2 linked regions of the Hyphomicrobium denitrificans ATCC 51888 genome follow. The protein of the gene in region 1 interacts with the protein of each later gene in a pairwise test. Links are inferred from orthologs where the notes say so. Each region holds a gene or a part of one and is shown on either strand. Other genes may lie near its edges.

Evidence for each region.
Region 2: the proteins of HDEN_RS01925 (region 1) and HDEN_RS14505 interact in binary tests that used the Escherichia coli proteins (3 or more experiments, as listed by UniProt). The link is inferred for Hyphomicrobium denitrificans ATCC 51888 from one-to-one orthologs.

Annotation. Positions count from the first base shown.
Region 1 is NC_014313.1:401,762-405,037, reverse strand. Bases 121-3,077 are described here. They hold HDEN_RS01925 (PTS sugar transporter subunit IIA), read left to right. Parts: upstream 121-1,345; coding sequence 1,346-1,810; downstream 1,811-3,077. Other genes in these bases: HDEN_RS01915 (glutathione S-transferase family protein), read left to right, coding at 2,812-3,077; HDEN_RS01920 (undecaprenyl-diphosphate phosphatase), read right to left, coding at 1,874-2,680; hpf (ribosome hibernation-promoting factor, HPF/YfiA family), read left to right, coding at 654-1,250; rpoN (RNA polymerase factor sigma-54), read left to right, coding at 121-434. Outside these bases: more of rpoN, read left to right, coding at 1-120; more of HDEN_RS01915, read left to right, coding at 3,078-3,276. UniProt on the Escherichia coli protein: Seems to have a role in regulating nitrogen assimilation.
Region 2 is NC_014313.1:3,028,801-3,032,343, forward strand. What follows is about bases 18-3,241. They hold HDEN_RS14505 (sensor histidine kinase), read left to right. Parts: upstream 18-320; coding sequence 321-3,041; downstream 3,042-3,241. Other genes in these bases: kdpC (potassium-transporting ATPase subunit KdpC), read left to right, coding at 18-317; HDEN_RS14510 (response regulator), read left to right, coding at 3,038-3,241. Also shown: more of kdpC, read left to right, coding at 1-17; more of HDEN_RS14510, read left to right, coding at 3,242-3,543. UniProt on the Escherichia coli protein: Member of the two-component regulatory system KdpD/KdpE involved in the regulation of the kdp operon. KdpD may function as a membrane-associated protein kinase that phosphorylates KdpE in response to environmental signals.

The sequences.
Region 1 (3,276 bases):
AGCAAATCGTGCGCCAGCAGGACAGCTTCTTCATGTACGGCGTGCAGCATCTCAGGCCGTTGAACCTCAGAACCATCGCCGACGCGATCTCGATGCACGAGTCGACCGTCTCGCGCGTCACCTCGAACAAATATATCGCGACACCGCGTGGCATCTTTGAACTGAAATACTTCTTCACCTCGGCCATCGCATCGGCCGCCGACGGCGAAGCTCATTCGTCCGAGTCCGTTCGTCACCGCATCAAGCAGCTGATCGACGCCGAGCACGCCGACGCGGTTCTCTCCGATGATCAGCTTGTCGACCGGTTGAAAGGCGAGGGCATCGACATCGCTCGCCGCACTGTCGCCAAATATCGCGAGGCCATGCGCATTCCGTCATCAGTTCAGCGCCGCCGCGACAAGCGGCTGGTCGAAAGACTAGGCGGGGCCGGTTGATGCAGATCAGAAACAACGCGTTGATTGAACTATATTTTTTAGGTAATTTTATACTCCAAGCGTGATTTGACAGCGATCCGCTCACGGCCTAACGCTTTGGCGAAATAATGGGCTTGTCGCCGACGAACGCACTTGCAATCGTGTATCGGGAACGTCGCCAAATCGCGGCGTGGGAATGCACGTAGAAAACAGCCCAGATTTCAGCGAGTGCAGACATCCATGACAATCCAAATAACCGGAAAGAATCTCGACGCAGGAAACGCATTCCAGGCTTACGCCAGCGATAAGATTCACACGGTGCTGAACAAGTATCTGGACCGCGTGCCCGATGGGCACGTCCGGCTGGAGCGTGAGCGCGGTTTCTTCAAAACGTCATGCTCCGTGCGCTTGACGAGCGGTCTGCTGCTCGAAGCTCACGGCGAAGGCGACGATGCCTACACCAGCGTCGATTCCGCGGCGCACCGTCTCGAGTCCCGCGTCCGGCGCTATAAGAGCCGGATCAAAAATCATTCCTCTCCGGAAGCAGCCGCGCGCCGCAAGATCGACATGGAAGCGCGCGACTATGTCGTGAGCGTAGGGGAAGAGGATCAGCCGGAGCATCACGACGCGAATCCGCTTATCATCGCTGAAGGCCAACGCAACATCGGCCACATGACAGTCAGCGAAGCGGTCATGCAGCTCGATTTGTCTGAAGCGCCTTTCATGATTTTCAAGAATGCGGCCCACGGGGGGCTGAATGTCGTTTACCGGCGTAACGATGGTAACATTGGCTGGATAGACGCAGAAACGGCAGCCGCTGCAAAACCTGTAGACTGAGGACAACCGGATCTTTGATCACCAGCGCCGGCCGCGAGAGTGGGGCGCGTCGCAAGACGCGATTGGCTCGGCGCTGTTTTTTCTATGGAGCCTAGATGAATATCGAGGACATGCTCGCCCCGGACGGAATTGTTCCGCGGCTGAAGGCAGAGGACAAAAAGCAGGCGCTTCAGGCGCTGGCGACCAAAGCCGAGGCCGCAACGGGCGCTCCAGCGCATGAGATCTACACCGCTCTGTTACAGCGCGAGCGGCTAAGCTCCACAAGCCTCGGCCGTGGGATTGCGATACCCCACATCAAGCTCCCTATGGCCAAGGCGATTACCTGCCTGTTCGCACGCCTCGAAAAGCCCATCCCATTCGACAGCCATGACGGCGAGCCTGTCGACCTGCTGTTCTTCCTGCTCGCGCCCGAGCAGGCCGGCGGCGATCATCTGAAAGCGCTCGCACGCATCTCGCGTTTGATCCGCGATCCGGCAACGCTCGAAGGCCTTCGCAATGCCAAGGATGTCAACGAATTGCGTCTCGTGCTGACGAAGCCGCTGACATCGAATGCCGCGTGACCCTGTCGCTCGACAAATGTCTTCAATAAAAAACGCCCCGTTCGCGGGGCGTTTTTTTATGCATCAATGCAGCACCGCCAGCGCGCCGAGCCCGACGCCGCCGACGAGAAGCCGCCACCAGCCGAAGAACGACAATCCGCGGCGCGCAATGAAATCGAGCGCATAGCGCACGACCACGACACCCGCGACGAACGCAGCGACGAAGCCGATTGCGATCATTCCGACATCGTCCGGCGTGAGAATCGACCAGTTCTTGTAAAGATCGTAGGCGAACGCGCCGGTCATCGTGGGCATGGCGAGAAAGAACGAGAATTCCGCAGCCGTGCGCTTGTCCGCGCCGAGAAGCATCGCGCCGACGATCGACGAGCCCGAACGCGACACGCCCGGGATCATCGCGAGACACTGGCAGAACCCGATACCCAGCGCACTGAGCAACGGAAGATCCATCACGTCATGATAACGTGGCTTCAGCGGCAACCGGTCGATGAACAGCAAAACGATGCCGCCGAGCACCAGCGCGATGCAGATGATCAGCGGCGATTCGAACAGATAATTCTTGATGAAGCTGTGCGCGGCTGCGCCGATGACCGCCGCTGGCAGAAAGGCGATGAGCACCGCCAGCACGAAACGCCGCGACCTCGCATCGCTCGGCAGCGCGGAAACGAGATGCCAGAGACGGCCGGAATAAACCGTCAGCAGCGCCAGGATCGCGCCGAGCTGAATGAGCACCTCGAACGTCCGGCCCGTCGATTTGACACCGAGCAATTCCTCCGTCAGCAGAAGGTGCGCGGTCGATGAGACCGGGAGAAACTCGGTCAATCCCTCGATCAGCCCGAGCAGCAAGGCTTCCCAAGAATGCATGAAATCTATTCCCCCTCAGGCACAACCGCGGGAGCGTTAGCAGAATTCGCCTCCGCGCCATAGCTCCGGTTTTGGCACTGATGCCTTCGAATCGGCCTAGGCCGAAGGTATAGTCGCTGCGTCGCAATCGAAGAGGCCCGATGCCCACACGCTTGACACAATACCGGCTTTGCCCGCGTTCCCGCTCGATCCGCCTCGCGCTCGCCGAATACGGCGTCGAGGTGACGCTGCTCGACGAAAATCCGTGGGAATGGCGGAAAGGCTTCCTGGCGAAAAATCCGGCCGGCGAGATGCCCGTTCTCGAATACGACAACGGCCTGACGCTGTGCGGCGCTTATTCGATTTCAGAGTTCATCGGCGACGAGCCCGTGCCAAGCGCCTCGGTCATGGGCCCGAAACCGCCGCCGCTATTTCCCGGCAATCGCGAGGACCGCGCCGAAGTTCGCCGTCTCGTCGACTGGTTTCACGGCAAATTCGACCGCGAGGTCTCGCGTGAACTGCTGAACGAAAAGGTTTACCAGACGATGCAGCCGTCGGGCGGCGCAGCCCCCGATCCCGCCATTCTGCGCGCCGTCCGCGCCAATCTTCGTTACCATCTCGCCTAT
Region 2 (3,543 bases), 2.6 Mb from region 1 along the record:
TCGGACCGCTTTCCAAGCAGCTTCTGGATCGCGTTGCGCAGGACACCGCGAAGCTGCGCGAGGCGGGCGCCACCGTTATTCCGGCCGACGCTGTGACGGCCTCGGGCAGCGGCCTCGATCCGCACATCAGTCCGGCCTATGCTGAGCTGCAGGTCGCTCGCGTGGCGACGGCGCGCGGTGTGGCACCGGATCGCGTTCGCGCCCTCGTCGCGCAAGGCACCGATATGCCGGCCTTAGGTTTCGTCGGGGAGCCGCTCGTTAACGTTCTGCTGCTCAATTTGGCTCTTGACCGCGCTTTTGGAGCGGGTTCCGGATAGATCATGGCCAACACGTTGCGGCCGGAAGATGCGCGCCGCCCCTCAGCCAAGGCTTTTCTGGAGCTTGCCACCAACGAACGGCGCGGCAAGCTTAAGGTGTTTCTCGGCATGGCGCCGGGCGTCGGCAAGACCTACGCCATGCTGTCGGCGGCACGCGCCCTGAAGCGCGAGGGACTCGACGTCGTCGTCGGCGTTGTCGAGACGCACGGACGCTCCGAGACTGCGGCATTGCTCGATGGACTGGACGTGCTACCGCGCCGGACCGTCTCCTATCGCAATCGCACACTCATGGAGTTCGATATCGACGCCGCGATCGCGCGTCGCCCGGCGCTGCTCCTCGTCGACGAATTCGCGCACACCAACGCGCCGGGATTGGTGCATCCCAAGCGCTATCAGGACGTCGAAGGCGTTCTGCAAGCGGGTATCGACGTCTGGACGACGCTCAACATTCAGCATCTCGAAAGCCTGACCGACGTCGTCGAGCGCATCGCCGGAATTACGGTTCGCGAGACGGTCCCCGACAAGGTTCTCGAGCGCGCCGACGAGATCGTCGTCGTCGACCTGCCGCCGGAAGACCTGATCCAGCGTCTCAAGGAAGGCAAAGTCTACCTGCCGGACAATGCGCGCCGGGCGATGGATCAGTTCTTCCAGATGGGCAATCTCACGGCGTTGCGCGAACTGGCGTTGCGCCGGACGGCCGATCGCGTCGACGAACAAATGCTGTCGCAGCTTCGCAGGCAAGGGATCGAAGGGCCGTGGCCGACGGCGGAACGGCTAATGGTTTGCGTCGGCGACGACGAGCTGGCCGAGCCCGTCGTACGCGCCGCGGCGCGCATGGCGACAGCGCTCAAGTCTGACTGGATTGCAGTTCATGTCGTGCAAAGCGAACGCGAACAGACGGATCGCGGCTCCGTACGACGCATGGAAAAAGCGATGCGTCTCGCGGACCGCCTGGGCGCAACGACCGTACGTCTACGCGCCAAGGACCTGACCGCGGAAGTCCTGGCCTATGCCAAGCGCAACAACATTACTCAGATCATCGTCGGCCGCTCGCGCCCACAATTGCTCGATCGCTGGCGCGGAAAATCGTTTTCGACCGAGCTGGTAGCCGAAGCGGCGGGGCCGTCCGTCACCGTCGTCGCGCCGGATGCGCCGTTGGCACCGCTTTCCTCGCCGTGGCATCTTCCCGATATCAGCGAGTTCTGGTCCGGCGGGATCGCGGCTGTCGTCGCCGTTGCGGGCGGCGTCATCGCGGGCCGGATGCTGGAGAAGATCACGCAGCTTCCCAACCTGTCGATGATTTTCCTGTTCGCGGTTCTCGTCTGCGCGCTCCGCTTCGGAACGTACTCTGCCGTGGCCGCGGCCGTGCTGTCCTTTCTTGCATTCAACTTCTTCTTTATCGATCCGCGCTACACACTGACGATTGCATCGCCGTACGAACTTTTTGGCTTGCTGATTTTCCTCGTCGTCGCTGCCGCGACCGGCGGCCTGGCCGGACGCCTTCGCGAGCAGGCCAACGCCACACGCGAACGGGCGGAAGCGACGCAAGCGCTGTACGAATTTTCGGGAAAACTTTCGGCGACGACGGAGATCGATGACGTGCTGTGGCTGCTCGCCGCGCAGTCGGCGGCGCTTGTCAAAGGCAAGTCGATCATCCTTCTGGAACACGCGAACGAGCTTTCCATCGCAGGCGGCTGGCCGCCGGACGACACGCTCGGAACTGCCGACTGGGCGGCGGCCCGGTGGGCGCATCGCAATGGCGAGCCCGCCGGCTACCTGACGGAGACGATGCCTTCGGCGGCGTTTCAATTCCGCCCGTTGATCGCATCGGCAGGACCGGTGGGTGTGCTCGGGGTCGTGCCGGGAGACGCCGACGAGGCGCTGCCCTCGGCGACCGGGAGCGCGCTTCAGTCGTTCGCCGATCAGGCCGCGGTCGCCATCGAGCGCACGCGACTGTTCGAGCAGGCTGCCAAGGCTGCGACCGCTGCCGAAAGCGAGCGGCTGCGCGGCGTGCTCTTATCTTCGATCTCGCACGATCTGCGGACGCCGCTCGCATCCATTCTGGGCTCGGCGACCAGCCTCCGACAGCTCGGCGACCGCATGCGCAAGCAAGACCGCGCCGATCTTCTGGCAACCATCGAAGAGGAAGCGACCCGGCTGTCCTCCTTCGTATCCAACCTGCTCGACATGACGAAAGTCGAAACCGGCCTTCTCGACATCCGGCGCGACTGGGTGGACGTGGCCGACGCCGTTCGCGGCGCCGCCGCGCGAGCCAGAAAGATCTTTCCGGCACGACATATCGAGACTGTCATCGCCGCCAACCTGCCGCTCATTCGCGGCGATGCGGCGATGCTCGAGCAGGTCATGTTCAATCTGATCGACAACGCACACAAATACAGTCCACCGGAGTCGGTGACCCGCGTCAGCATCACGCCAGCCACCGGAGGCGGATTGCACATCCGCGTGACCGACGACGGCATCGGCATTCCACCCGAGGCATTGAACAAGGTCTTCGACAAGTTCTATCGTGCACATGTCGGCGACGGCCGTGCGCCCGGCACCGGCTTAGGATTGTCGATCTGCGCTGGAATCGTGTCTGCGATGGGCGGAACGATATCGGCACAGAGTCCTATCGCCGACGGAAAGGGCACCGAGATTTCGATCCTGCTTCCTGCCGGCGAAGAGAGCGTATCTACTGAAACGTCTCCCAAGGATACCGCATGACCGGCTCGCGCATTCTCGTCGTTGACGACGAACCGCAAATCCTGCGCTTCCTGAAGCCGAGCCTGACAGCTGCGGGTTACGAGGTCGTCGTGGCGACGACCGGCAAGGAGGCATTGAAGGCTGCCGCCACGCAATCGCCAGACATCATTCTGCTCGATCTCGGTCTCCCCGACATGGACGGCAAGGACGTGATCCGCGAACTCCGAGGATGGTCGAAGACGCCGATTCTGGTGCTTTCGGCGCGCGACCGGGAGAGCGAAAAGATCGCCGCATTTGATCTCGGCGCCGACGATTACGTCAACAAGCCGTTCGGCATCGGCGAACTCACGGCGCGCTTGCGGACGGCGCTCCGCCACGCCGCACAACAAGCTTCCGAACAAACCCATCTGAAATCGGGAGCCCTCGAGGTCGATGTTCTGGCGCATACGGTGACGCTCAACGGCGCGGCGGTAAAGCTGACGCCGAAGGAGTTCGATCTGCTCGCGATCCTGGTTCGCAACGC